2 regions of the Pseudomonas sp. Marseille-Q8238 genome follow, and region 2 is predicted to be linked to the other one. Evidence: predicted binding sites of a transcription regulator. Region 2 holds the regulator's gene; the other holds the start of a gene.

Region 1 (7,215 bases), 330 kb from region 2:
ACAGGCTGTATTGCCGGGCAGACCAGGTCATTCGGATTCTCCTGAATTACGGCATGAGAGGCCTGGAAGGATACCAGCCCTCACTTCATAACAATCCTGCGCGGCTCACGCCGGCGTCGAGAACCACTGGACAGGTTCCAGCAGGCCAGGAACAGGGCGGCGATCAGAGGCCCGATGACAAAGCCGTTGAGCCCCAGCAGCGACAAGCCACCCAGCGTCGAGATCAGGATGAGGTAGTCAGGCATCCGCGTGTCTCTACCGACGAGCAGTGGACGCAGGATGTTATCCACCAGACCGATGACAAACACACCGACCAACACCAGCACCACGCCCTGCCAGATCTGCCCGGCCAGGAGCAGGTAGGCAGCAACCGGGACCCAGACGATACCGGCACCTGCCGCTGGCAGCAGCGACAGGAAGCCCATCAGCACGCCCCACAGCAAGGCGCCTGGAATGCCCAGAAGCCAGAGCGTTACGCCGCCCAATGTGCCTTGCACGGCGGCCACCACCAGGTTGCCCTTGACCGTGGCGCGCACCACGCGCACGAACTTGATCTGCAGGCGTCGTTTCTGGGTATCGCTCAGCGGGATGAGCGAGCGCATGTCGCGCAAGATCTGCTCACCATCGCGCAGCAGGAAAAACAGCAGGTAAAGCATGATGCCAAAGCTGACCACGAACTCGAACGTGCCCTGGCCGATGGCAAAGACCTGGGTCGCGAGGAACTGGCTGCCTGCCATGGCGCCGTTGGATATCTTCTGCTTGAGGCTTTCCAGGTCACCGAAGCCGAAGCGCTCCAGTTGCGCCTGCACCGCCCCTGGCAACATGGACTTGGCCTGGGTGATGTACGCGCCAACATCGAGCTCGCCAGACTTGATCCGCTGATAGAGCGTGGCGCCTTCATCGACCACCATGGTGGTGATGACGATCACTGGAAGAATCGCCACCACCAGGCAGATCAGCAGCGTCAGCAGCGCTGAACGATTGCCCTGCCCGCCGGTACGCAACGCCAGCCGTCGTTGCAAGGGCGCAAACATCACCGCCAGCACCACGGCCCAGAAGATCGCGCCATAGAACGGCAGCAGAATGCCGATGAACGCCAGGGTCACGGCGATCAGCAGGAAAAGGAAGGTTTTCTGTTCGACGCTCGGTGAGTGCATGGCAAGGACTTGGCTCAGGGATGGTCCTGTTTAGTCTCTCGCCGACAGGCAAAGTGCCAGTGATTTATGCGCCTGACGCCAGCCAGGAAAAAAGGCGCCGAAGCACCTTTTTTCATAGCCTGTCGATCAGATGCGGAACTGCCGCACCAAGGCGCCGAGGCGCTCGCCCAGCGCCGACAGATTGCGTGCCGTCTGCGCGCCATGCTGGGTCTCGTCAGCCACACTGTCCACCGCCACGGCAATCTGGTGCACGCTGCGGTTGATCTCTTCGGCGACAGCGGTCTGCTCTTCGGCCGCGCTGGCGATCTGCGCGTTCATCGCATTGATGGTGCCGATCAACTGAGCGATGGCATCCAGCGAAGCTCCCGCCTGGTTGGCCTGCTCACTGGTGAGCTCGCCGGCATCGCTGGAGCCTCGCATGGCGTTGACTGCGCCCTGCGTGCCTTGCTGCAGGCGATTGATCATCCCCTGAATTTCCTGGGTGCTCTGCTGAGTCCGGCTGGCCAGTGCCCGAACCTCATCGGCCACCACCGCGAAGCCGCGCCCTGCCTCGCCTGCGCGTGCAGCCTCGATGGCGGCGTTGAGGGCCAGCAGGTTGGTCTGCTCGGCAATGGCGCGAATCACGTCCAGCACGCTGACGATGGACTGCACGTCCTGCTGCAGGCTATCCAGCGATTGGCCGCTGCCACGAATATCGGCAACCAGGTCATGAATGCGCACGATACTGCCATCGACCACCTTCTTCGCCGCCTGGCCTTCACGGTCGGTCTGTTGCGCCGCTTCGGCGGCATTCTGAGCACTTTTCGCCACTTCATGAGCGGCTGCCGACATTTCATTGATAGCCGTGGCCACCTGATCCGTCTCATGCCGCTGACGGTCCATGGCCTGCTCCGAGCGCTGTGCCTGTTCCGAAACCTCACGCACCAGCGTGTTCAACTGGCCGGTCATGTCGACGATCTGCCGCACCAGGCCGTGAATCTTCTCGACGAACTGGTTGAACGAGCCGGCCAGCAGCCCCAGCTCGTCCTGGCTGTTCACCGGCAGGCGCCGAGTCAGGTCGCCTTCGCCTGCGGCGATGTCGTCCAGGTTGTTGCGGATCTGCTGCAGCGGTCGCAGGAAAGCATTGGCCAATCCCAGACCGGCCAGGCCGAAAACCACTAGCAGAATCGCGGCGATCACCAGCACACTGGTGAGAATGGTGCCCACACGCTGGTCGATGGCGTTCTGTACCTCGCGGACCTGAGCTTCGACGCCATCCAGGTTGATTGCCGTGCCCAGCGCCATGTCCCATTTCGGCAGGTAATAGCTGTAGGCCAATTTGGGCACCTGGATGCTTTCATTGCCCGGCAACGGCGAGCTGTAGCGCACGTAATAACTGTTGTCCTTGGCGACACGCACCAGCTCGCGGTTGACGTACACGCCATTCGCATCCTGACGATCCGTCAGGCTTTTGCCGACATCGACCGGGCTGTCACCACGGAACAGGCGCACGACGTTCGAATCGTGGGCGAAGAAATAGCCATCCTTGCCGTATTTGATCTTCGACAGAATGGTAATGGCCTGTTCGCGACTCGACGTGTCGCCCTGCTCGGCCTGGTCATACAACACCTGTACAGCCCCCAGGGCGATCTGCATATAGTGCTGCAGTTCCTTGTGGCTCTCTTCCATCAAACGCTCACGCGTTTCCCGTACCTCATCAGCTGCCAGACTCAACAAGACCTTGGCGGCAGCGCCACTGAGGATCAGCGCAAAGAGAATGATCGGCACCAGGGCCAGCAGCAGTACTTTTGTCTTCAATGTGAGGCGCATGCTCTCATCCTTGCCAGGAAATCTACGAAAACGGGATCGACTGGTTATCGGCAATCCCCTGCACAACTTCAGCCGAGCAGGGTTATACGCACACCCTTGGCATCACTCACGCAACACGCAATGGGTTGCAGGCCCCCTTGGTTTATCGAGGGCGGCCCAGGACTCTGCCCGAACAACCCGCTCCGGTCAAAACAACCGCCAGTAAAACCAGGCATAACGAATGCTTCATGACAGCGCCAATCGCGCTTCTCGGCTAAACATATTCTGCTGTCGACCGATATAGCCCTCATGACCGCAGCCAGAAGGACCTAACGCATGCGCCTGTCCATCCAATGGAAAATCACCCTCCTTGCCGGGCTGTGCCTGCTGGCCATCGTCACCCTGCTGGTGGGCGCTTCGCTGATCCAGTCCCGGCAAAGCGCCGAACTGGTCAAGTCATCCAGCTTCAGCATGCTCGAAGAGTCCGCGCGCCTGCGCATGGCGGCCCGTGGTGAGCTGCAAGGCATTCGCATCCAGCGCTACTTCATGGATGCCTATCAATACGGCAAGGGCTTTTCCCGCCAGGCACTGTTCCTCAAGGAACAGGCGGAAAAACGCTTCCTCGATGCCTTCGACCTGCGTGAGGACCTCACCCGGCAGGCGCAAACCGCTCTCCTGGCCAATGCCGATCTGCTCGGGCTCTACGTGGTCTTCGAACCGAACGCACTGGATGGCAAGGATGAGCTGTTCGTCGACCAGGATGAACTGGGCAGTAACGACAAAGGCCGCTTCTCCCTGTACTGGTCCCAGAGCACGCCAGGTCAACTCGAAGTCGAGGCGATGAAAGAGGAGCAGCTCAACGACACCAGCATCGGTGCCAGCGGCAGCCCCTACAACGCCTGGTATACCTGCCCGCGCGATACCCGCAAGGCCTGCGTGCTCGAACCCTACTTCGACGATGTGAATGGCAAACAGATACTGATGACCAGCATTGCCTTCCCGCTCGAGGAAAACGGCAAGGTCATCGGCGTGCTGGGCGTGGACATCAGCCTGGAGAGCCTGCAACACCTCAGCGACAGCGCCCACCGCGAGCTGTATGACGGTCAGGGCCAGGTCAGCATCATCAGCCCTGCCGCGCTGCTGGCCGGCCATAGCCGCGATGCGTCCCTGCTGGGCAAACCCGTGAAGGACGCGTTTCCCACCCAGGGCGAAGAAATCGCCAACCTGCTGCGTGATGGACAATCACACGTCCTCGAACGTGAAGGCCAACTGCGAGTGCTGACACCCTTGTTGCCCATTCCCCAATCCAAGCCATGGGGCGTACTGCTCGAAGTGCCCAAACAGGTCCTGCTCGGCCCGGCGCTGCAGCTCGAACAGCAGCTCGATGAGCAACGCACCCACGATACCGGCCTGTCTCTGCTGATGGCCTTCATTGCCATCCTGCTGGGCGTGTTGCTGATGTGGCTGACGGCCCGTGGCGTTACTCGCCCCATACTCGGTGTGGCGGCCATGCTGCAGAACATCGCCAGTGGTGAGGGTGACCTGACCCAGCGTCTGAATTACGCCCGTCAGGACGAACTCGGCACCCTCGCCGGCTGGTTCAATCGCTTCCTCGACAAGCTGCAGCCCGTGATTGCCGACGTCAAACACAGCGTGCAGAACGCCCGCCAGACCGCCGATCAGTCAGCCGCCATCGCCAGCCAGACCAGTGCCGGCATGCAGCAGCAGTTCCGCGAAGTCGATCAGGTGGCCACTGCCTCCCAGGAAATGAGCGCTACCGCCCATGATGTAGCCAACAGCGCCGCCCAGGCCGCCAGCGCGGCCCGGGGGGCGGACCAGGCCACCCACGAAGGCCTTGCCGTGATCGACCAGACCACCCTTTCCATCGAACAGCTGGCCAGCGGCCTGAGTGCTGCCATGCGCGAAGTGGAAGGCCTGGCCAACAACAGCGAGAAGATTGGCTCGGTTCTCGACGTCATTCGCGCCATTGCCGAGCAGACCAACCTGCTGGCGCTCAACGCCGCCATCGAGGCTGCACGCGCAGGTGAAGCCGGCCGTGGATTTGCCGTGGTGGCCGACGAAGTTCGTAACCTGGCCAAACGAACGCAAGACTCGGTCGAGGAAATCCGTCAGGTGATCGAGAACTTGCAGCAAGGCACCCGAGACGTGGTCGACAGCATGCACAGCAGCCACCAGCAGGCCCAGGGCAGTGTCGAACAGGTGGAACAGGCCGTTGCCGCCCTGCGGCGCATCGGTGAATCAGTCACCGTGATCAGCGACATGAACCTGCAGATCGCCAGTGCCGCCGAAGAACAAAGCGCGGTGGCCGAGGAGATCAATCGCAACGTCGCCGGCATTCGGGATGTCACCGAAACCTTATCCGCCCAGGCCGATGAGTCTGCCCAGGTCAGCCAGGCACTCAATAGCCTGGCCAACCACCAGCAGGGGTTGATGGATCAGTTCCGGGTCTGATCGGGCGAAACGATAGGATGCGGCCCAACGCGGTACTTGCCCCGCGTTAGAGCCGCCGGTAGCCTCAGCGCACCTTTTCCTGAAGAGACTCTTCCATGTTGAATATCGCCTTGGTTGCCGGCTCGAGCCGTCGCAACAGCCAGTCGGCAAAAGTCGCCGCCTTCCTTCGCCAGCGCCTGATCGAACTGAACCTGACCAGCGCCGAGCAGAGCAGCGTGCTCGACCTGGGCGAAAGGCCCCTGCCGCTCTGGCCAGCAGACGACAACGGCCCCTGGAGCGACTACCAGCAACAGCTGCAGGCCGCTGATGCCGTGGTCATCATTGCCCCGGAATGGCACGGCATGGCCGGCCCGGCGGTGAAGAACTTCTTCCTGTATGCCAGCAAGGCGGAACTCGCGCACAAACCGGGCTTGCTGGTCGGTGTGTCGTCCGGGATCGGCGGTGCCTACCCGATCAGCGAACTGCGCGCTTCGGGCTACAAGAACTGCCGTCTGTGCTACCTGCCGGAGCACCTGATCGTACGCCACGTCGAAAAAGTGCTGAACGGCGCCGCAGCGGCCAGCGAAGATGACCAGCGCCTGCGCAACCGTATCGATTTCGCCCTGGATATCTTCGGCAAATATGCCGTGGCCCTGAAACCGGTACGCGCCTCCATCGATATCGACCAAGCGGCTTTCGCCACCGGAATGTAAGCCTGCACCAACCGACAAATGCTGTTCACACAAGCCTTCCACCCTCGAACGGACTTCTTTGAGGTGTGGACTCAACCGGTGGGCTGAAGCCCACCCTACGCGAAGGTATAACTCTGTAGGGTGGGCTTCAGCCCACCAACCGGCGTGTCATGAAACTCAAAAAAACGCCGCGACTCCCAGTGGATTGCGGCGTTTTTCTTGAATGAACAGCATTGCAGTACAAGCCAGGCTTTTTGTGTGAGTAATCAGCCCCGCCGCAGCGGCAACCGGATCACCACCTGCAACCCGCCAAGCTCACTGTCTGCCAGAACCAGCGTGCCGCCCCAGGCCTCGACGATGTCCCGCACGATGCCCAGGCCCAGGCCGTGGCCATTGACCTGTTCATCCAGCCGAACCCCACGCCCAAGCACCTCTGCGCGACGCGCTTCGCTGATTCCCGGCCCGTCGTCATCGACGCAGATACGGTAACCCTGCCCATCCTGGACAAAGGCCAGGCTGACACGGGCATCCGCCCATTTGCAGGCGTTGTCCAGCAGATTGCCCAACAGCTCGAGCATGTCCTCGCGGTCCCAGGGCAGACGAAAACCTGAGGGCGCCGTCCACTCCAATGCCAAGCCGGAGGCATGAATCATCCGCAGGGTATCGAGCAGGCCAGGTACCTCGTTATCGCAATCGAAATGCGACCCCGGCAGCACATCGCCCGCCAATCGCGCCCGGCCCAGCTCCCGGGACAAACGCTGCTCGATCTGCTGCAACTGCTCCTTGAACAGGGTGTGCAGCTCGGGATGCGCACGCAGCTCTTCACGCTCCACCAGGCTGAGCAACACTGCCAAAGGCGTTTTCAGCGCATGACCGAGGTTACCCAGTGCTGTGCGTGATCGTCGCAAGGTGTCTTCGGTATGGGCAAGCAGGTGGTTGATCTGTGCAACCAGCGGCTCCAGCTCCGCTGGAACCTGAGTATCAAGCTCGTTACGCTGCCCTTGCTGCAATTGGGCAATCTGCTGGCGTACCCGCTCCAACGGGCGCAACGCCGCGAACACCGTGTAGCGTTGCGCCAGCAGGATCAGTATGAGTGCCGCAAGGCCAAGGCCCAGGCCGATCCACTG
Region 2 (7,215 bases):
ACCACCACGCTGGCCAAGCTGGCCGCTCGCTATGTACTCAAATATGGCCCGCAGAGCATCGCGCTGGTCAGCATGGACAGCTTCCGCATCGGTGCTCAGGAACAGTTGAAAACCCTCGGCCGCATTCTCGATGTCTCGGTGACGCAGATCGATCCGGGCCAGTCGCTGGTTCAAGCGTTGGCGCCGCTGGCACGCAAGCGCGTCGTGTTGATCGACACGGCAGGTTTGCCGGCTAACGACCCGGCACTGCGTATGCAGCTGGAAAGCCTTGCCGGACGAGGCGTCAAGGCCAAGAATTACCTGGTATTGGCCGCTACCAGCCAGAGCCAGGTGCTCAAGGCGGCCTATCATAGTTACAAGCGTTGCGGCCTTTCCGGCTGCATTATCAGCAAGCTCGACGAAGCAACCAGTCTGGGTGAAGTTTTAGGGCTGGCTATCAGCCAGCATCTACCGGTAGCCTATCTCACTGATGGGCCAAAAATTCCGGATGACCTGCAGGTTCCACGCAGCCACCAATTGGTTAGCCGGGCAGTGAGTTTGCAGGCGCCGGAAGATCCGAGCGAGGAAGCCATGGCGGACGTATTCGCCGGTCTCTATCAGAACCCCACTCGGCATGCGAGCTAGTGGGTGGTAGGGTCCAAGGTATTCCAGTGTTGAGGAAGGGTCGGGAGATTTTCCGGCCAGCCCAATCCAGGCAAGACAAGGTGTATAGAAACCATGGGTAGTAGGCATCCCGTACAGGTGATCGCAGTGACCGGCGGCAAGGGTGGCGTCGGCAAGACCAATGTGTCGGTGAATCTTTCACTGGCACTGGCCGACCTTGGTCGACGGGTCATGCTGATGGATGCCGACCTCGGCCTTGCCAACGTCGACGTACTGCTCGGCCTGACCGCCAAGCGCACCCTGGCGGATGTGATTTCCGGTGAGTGCGATCTCAAGGATGTGCTCATTCAGGGCCCCGGCGGCATTCGTATCGTGCCCGCCGCCTCGGGCACACAGAGCATGGTGCAACTGACGCCCATGCAGCATGCCGGCCTGATCCAGGCGTTCAGCGATATCAGTGACAACCTTGATGTCCTGGTAGTCGATACCGCAGCGGGTATCGGCGATGGTGTTGTCAGCTTCGTGCGCGCCGCTCAGGAAGTGATCGTGGTGGTCTGTGATGAGCCGACGTCGATTACGGATGCCTACGCCCTGATCAAACTGCTCAACCGGGATTACGGCATGAGCCGTTTCCGTGTGCTGGCCAACATGGCCCACAGCCCTCAGGAAGGCCGCAACCTGTTTGCTAAGCTGACCAAGGTAACCGACCGTTTTCTCGATGTGGCCCTGCAGTATGTTGGAGCTGTGCCCTATGACGAATCAGTCCGCAAGGCCGTGCAGAAACAGCGCGCGGTATACGAAGCCTTCCCGCGCTCGAAGTGCGCACTGGCGTTCAAGGCGATAGCCCAGAAAGTCGACACGTGGCCGTTGCCGGCCAATCCGCGTGGCCATCTGGAGTTTTTCGTCGAGCGCCTCGTGCAGCAACCGGTTGCGGGCTCGGCCGTATGACAGCAGCCAATGGACTTCTTATGTACAGCAAGGCCCGGGAGCAAGACTCTCAGCATCAACTGGTCGAGCGCTATGCACCGCTGGTCAAGCGCATCGCCTATCACCTGCTGGCACGCCTGCCGGCCAGTGTTCAGGTTGATGACCTGACGCAGGCCGGAATGATCGGCCTGCTCGAAGCCTCGAAGAAATACGATGGCAGCAAGGGTGCCAGTTTTGAAACCTACGCCGGTATCCGCATTCGTGGTGCGATGCTCGATGAGGTGCGCAAGGGCGATTGGGCACCACGTTCGGTACACCGCAATACTCGAATGGTCAGCGATGCCATCCGGGTAATTGAGGCCCGAACCGGCCGAGATGCTAAAGATCAAGAAGTTGCAGCCGAACTCCAATTGAGTCTCGAGGATTACTACGGCATTCTTGGCGACACTTTGGGCAGCCGTTTGTTCAGTTTCGACGACCTCATGCAGGACGGTGAACATGGCGGCGGACTGCATGAAGATACCGGTAGCACCCAGACAGAACCTCTGCACGAACTGGAAGATGAGCGTTTCCAGGCGGCGTTGGCCGATGCCATCTCCAACCTGCCTGAGCGTGAACGTCTGGTTTTGGCGTTGTATTACGACGAAGAACTGAATCTCAAGGAAATCGGTGAGGTCCTGGGCGTCAGTGAGTCGCGTGTCAGCCAGCTGCACAGTCAGTGCGCGGCTCGCTTGCGCGCTCGTCTGGGAGAGTGGCGCGCACGCTGACGAATTACCGGTTTCATGATTGCGACGTTGCCGGGAGCCGGTAATGTTTAGGACTGTACGGAGGTCGACTTGGACAAGAATATGAAAATCCTCATCGTTGACGACTTTTCGACGATGCGACGGATCATCAAGAACCTCTTGCGCGATTTGGGTTTCACCAATACCGCCGAGGCTGACGATGGCACTACAGCATTGCCGATGCTGCATAGCGGCAGCTTCGATTTTCTCGTAACCGACTGGAACATGCCCGGGATGACCGGGATCGACCTGTTGCGTGCCGTGCGCGCCGATGAGCGACTCAAGACCTTGCCTGTACTCATGGTGACTGCTGAAGCCAAGCGCGATCAGATCATCGAGGCTGCTCAGGCCGGGGTGAATGGCTATGTGGTCAAGCCGTTCACGGCCCAGGTTCTGAAAGAGAAGATCGAAAAAATCTTCGAGCGGGTTAATGGCTGATGTCCGCCACGAGGGCGCTATGGCACACGATGAATCCTCTCAGGACGATCTCGAATCGGTTCTGAAAACCCATGCACGGCAGCTCGTGGATAGCCTGGAAAAAGGCAATTTCGGTGAGGCTGTACAAGTCATCTACGAGCTGAATCAGACGCGTGACCGCGGCCTGTATCAGGAGGTGGGTAAGCTCACCCGCGAGCTGCACAATGCCATTGTCAATTTTCAGATTGACCCGCGCATGCCGCACGCCAGCGAAATTTCGCAGATCACGGATGCTACCGAGCGCTTGTCCTATGTCGTGCAGATGACCGAGAAAGCGGCCAATCGCACGATGGATCTGGTGGAGCAAAGCGCTCCCCTGGTCAATGACCTGGGAAGTGAGGCGCAGGCATTGAGTGCCGACTGGGGGCGCTTCATGCGCCGTGAGTTGAGCGCGGATGCCTTCCGCGAACTGGCCAAGCGCATCGAACTGTTCCTTGCCCATAGCGAACGTGACAGCCAGAAGCTGTCCTCGCATCTGAATGACATTCTTTTGGCGCAGGACTACCAGGACCTCACGGGGCAGGTGATCAAGCGGGTTACGCAATTGGTCACCGAGGTGGAGAGCAACCTGCTCAAACTGGTGTTGATGGCCAGTCATGTGGACCGGTTTGCCGGCATCGAGCATGACCATCACGCATTGCGCACCGAGCAAGCACAACAAAAAGAACCTTCCAGGGGTGAAGGTCCGCAGATTCATGCCGATAAGCGTGAGGACGTCGCATCCAATCAGGATGATGTCGACGATCTGTTGTCCAGTCTTGGATTTTAGGGCTCTAACAGAGCCTTTGGAGCGCAATCGATGAGCTTCGACGCCGATGAGGAGATTCTCCAGGACTTCCTGGTAGAGGCCGGCGAAATTCTTGAGTTACTGTCCGAGCAACTGGTCGAGCTGGAAAGCCGCCCGGATGACATGGATTTGCTCAACGCGATCTTCCGTGGTTTCCACACGGTCAAAGGTGGTGCCGGCTTCCTGCAGCTGAATGAGCTGGTGGAGTGCTGCCATATCGCGGAAAACGTCTTCGACATTCTGCGCAAAGGCGAGCGGCGAGTAACCGCCGAACTGATGGACGTGGTGCTGCAAGCGCTGGATGCCGTCAACGGCATGTTCAGCGAAGTGCGCGAGCGAGTAGAGCCCACGCCTGCATCGCCTGAGCTGCTGGCCGCCCTGGCGCGTCTGGCAGACCCTTCCTATGTCGATACCGAACCTGCAGCAGAGCCAGAACCAGAGTCGGCAGCGCAGGAAGAAGCCGCTACAGGTGATATCACCGACAGTGAGTTCGAGCAGTTGCTCGACGCTATCAGCGAGCCAGCAGATAAGCCGAGCACCGCGGCTGTGCCAGCCTCGGGTGATGAAATCACCGATGACGAATTCGAGGCGCTGCTCGATCAACTGCATGGCAAGGGCAAGTTCGTCGAGCCAAAGGAAGCGCCGCCGGCGACACCCGCAGCCCCTCAATCGCCTGCCGCTTCAGGTGATGAAATCACCGATGACGAGTTCGAGGCGCTGCTCGACCAATTGCATGGCAAGGGTAAGTTCGCCGAACCGGCAGCGGAGGTACCGCAAGCCGCCGCGCCAGCCGCTGCCAATGGCGATACGATTACCGACGATGAGTTCGAAGCGCTGCTCGACCAGATGCATGGCAAGGGCAAGTTCAACGAAGAAGCCATCAAGGTTGAGCCGCCAGTTCTGGCCAAGCCCGAGCCGGCTGCCAGCAAACCCGCAGCCAAACCGGCCGCTAAGCCTGCTGCAAAACCTGTAGCCAAACCAGAACCTGTCAAGGCCGCCGCCCCAGCCGCCGACAAGGCCCCAGCAGCTGCCAGTGAAGCGGAAACCACGGTACGTGTGGACACCGCTCGCCTGGACGAGATCATGAATATGGTCGGTGAGCTGGTGCTGGTGCGCAATCGACTGGTACGGCTTGGCCTCAACAGTGGCGACGAAGCCATGGCCAAGGCGGTGTCCAACCTCGACGTGGTGACTGCAGACCTGCAGACCTCGGTGATGAAGACCCGCATGCAGCCGATCAAGAAGGTCTTCGGCCGCTTCCCTCGGCTGGTCCGCGATCTGGCGCGCAACCTGAAGAAAGAGATCAACCTTGAGCTGGTGGGCGAGGAGACCGATCTCGACAAGAACCTTGTCGAGGCCCTCGCCGATCCGTTGGTGCACCTGGTGCGCAATGCGGTTGACCACGGTATCGAAACCCCTGAGGAGCGCGAAGCCTCCGGCAAGTCTCGTGGTGGTCGCGTGATCCTGTCGGCCGAGCAGGAAGGTGATCACATCCTGTTGTCGATTTCCGATGACGGCAAAGGGATGGACGCCGACGTGCTGCGTGCCAAGGCAGTGGAGAAAGGGCTGCTGGACAAGGATGCGGCTGATCGGCTGAACGAGTTCGAATGTTACAACCTGATCTTCGCCCCAGGATTCTCCACCAAGACGGAGATCTCCGACGTTTCCGGCCGTGGCGTGGGCATGGATGTGGTGAAAACCAAGATTTCCCAGCTCAACGGCACCGTCAACGTGTTCTCGGTCAAGGGGCAGGGCTCGAAGATCGTCATCAAGGTGCCGTTGACGCTGGCGATCATGCCGACCCTGATGGTGATGCTGGGCAACCAGGCGTTTGCCTTCCCGTTGGTCAATGTCAACGAAATCTTCCACCTGGACCTGTCCCGCACCAACGTTGTGGATGGCCAGGAAGTGGTGATCGTGCGTGACAAGGCACTGCCACTCTTTTACCTAAAGCGTTGGCTGGTACGTGGTGCGAACCATGAAGAGCAGCGTGAAGGCCATGTCGTGATTCTGACCGTGGGCAGCCAGCGCATCGGTTTTGTCGTCGATCAATTGGTCGGCCAGGAAGAAGTGGTAATCAAGCCTCTCGGTAAAATGCTGCAGGGCACGCCAGGCATGTCCGGCGCGACCATTACCGGCGATGGGCGAATTGCCCTGATCCTCGACGTACCAAGCATGCTCAAGCGCTACGCACGTCGCATCTGATTGATCGTGGTCAGGCATCGCCGACCGCTCAGGAGTGTTTATGGCTGTCAAGGTTCTGGTGGTGGACGATTCCGGCTTCTTCAGGCGCCGTGTCTCGGAAATCCTTTCCGCCGACCCGAACATCCAGGTGGTCGGTACTGCGACCAATGGTCGTGAGGCCATCGATCAGGCGTTGGCGCTCAAGCCAGACGTGATCACCATGGATTACGAGATGCCGATGATGGATGGCATCACGGCGGTCCGAAACATCATGCAGCGGTGCCCCACGCCCGTTCTGATGTTTTCGTCACTGACCCATGAGGGCGCCCGGGTAACCCTCGATGCGCTGGATGCCGGTGCCGTCGACTACCTGCCGAAGAACTTCGAAGACATCTCGCGCAATCCGGACAAGGTCAAGGCTTTGCTGTGCGAGAAGGTCCATACCATTGCTCGCAGTAACCGCCGCTATAGCGCCTACAACCCGCCGGTGCCGGCGACTGTATCCAGCACTGCGTCAACGGTAGCCAGAAGCACTGCAGCGCCCACGGTGCGGCCAGCGAGTTCAGCTGGATCTACGGGGGGCGCAGCCCCAAAGCGGAAGGCCTATAAACTGGTGGCGATCGGCACCTCCACCGGCGGGCCGGTCGCATTGCAGCGTGTGCTGACGCAACTGCCAGCCAATTTTCCTACACCTCTGGTCTTGATCCAGCATATGCCGGCGGCTTTCACCAAGGCCTTTGCCGAGCGCCTCGACAAGTTGTGCCGGATTTCGGTCAAGGAGGCGGAGGACGGCGATGTGCTGCGTCCGGGCCTGGCACTGCTGGCACCAGGTGGCAAGCAGATGATGATCGACGCGCGTGGCGCGGTCCGTATCCTGCCAGGCGATGAACGCCTCAATTACAAACCCTGTGTCGATATCACCTTCGGCTCTGCCTCCAAGTCGTTCAATGACAAGGTATTGGCGGTGGTGCTGACCGGCATGGGGGCTGATGGCCGTGAGGGTGCGCGCCTGCTCAAGCAGAGCGGCAGCCAGGTGTGGGCGCAGGACGAAGCCAGTTGCGTTATCTATGGGATGCCTATGGCGGTGGTGAAGGCCAACCTGGCTGATGCGGTTTATGGCCTCGAAGACATCGGTCGGCATCTGGTCGAGGCATGCGTCTGATGGATGTACTCAGCCTTATCGGGATCATCCTGGCCTTTGTCGCGATCATCGGCGGCAATTACCTCGAGGGCGGCCACCTTGGCGCGCTGTTGAACGGCCCCGCCGCGCTGATTGTTATAGGCGGTACCTTGGGCGCCGCTTTTCTGCAGGCGCCGGTCAACGTGTTCAAGCGCTCTTTGACCATTTTGCGCTGGATTATCTTTCCCCCGCATATCGACCTGGTTGGTGGTATCAATCGTGTAGTCGGCTGGAGCATGACCGCGCGCAAGGAAGGGTTGCTGGGGCTGGAG

What was found. The regulator FliA, encoded in region 2, starts transcription of late flagellar genes. The targets are predictions, from matches to a motif close to CTAAAGTTTNNNNNNNNNNNGCCGNTAA.
Region 1: a site for FliA is predicted at 3,220-3,247, ahead of ACWPW0_RS12440 (methyl-accepting chemotaxis protein). Genes of this name have one in related genera too.

The regions. Positions count from the first base shown of each region.
Region 1 is NZ_CBCOPI010000001.1:2,677,803-2,685,017, forward strand. Features, by position in the region: gene tam (trans-aconitate 2-methyltransferase) at 1-31, opposite strand, end outside; gene ACWPW0_RS12425 (AI-2E family transporter) at 81-1,157, opposite strand; partial or broken gene ACWPW0_RS12430 (methyl-accepting chemotaxis protein) at 1,284-1,793, opposite strand; partial or broken gene ACWPW0_RS12435 (cache domain-containing protein) at 2,142-2,966, opposite strand; gene ACWPW0_RS12440 (methyl-accepting chemotaxis protein) at 3,282-5,417, shown strand; gene ACWPW0_RS12445 (NADPH-dependent FMN reductase) at 5,513-6,109, shown strand; gene ACWPW0_RS12450 (ATP-binding protein) at 6,355-7,215, opposite strand, start outside.
Region 2 is NZ_CBCOPI010000001.1:2,348,809-2,356,023, forward strand. Features, by position in the region: gene flhF (flagellar biosynthesis protein FlhF) at 1-624, shown strand, start outside; gene fleN (flagellar synthesis regulator FleN) at 709-1,551, shown strand; gene fliA (RNA polymerase sigma factor FliA) at 1,548-2,297, shown strand; gene ACWPW0_RS10895 (chemotaxis response regulator CheY) at 2,379-2,753, shown strand; gene ACWPW0_RS10900 (protein phosphatase CheZ) at 2,773-3,561, shown strand; gene ACWPW0_RS10905 (chemotaxis protein CheA) at 3,592-5,784, shown strand; gene ACWPW0_RS10910 (protein-glutamate methylesterase/protein-glutamine glutaminase) at 5,825-6,925, shown strand; gene ACWPW0_RS10915 (flagellar motor protein) at 6,925-7,215, shown strand, end outside.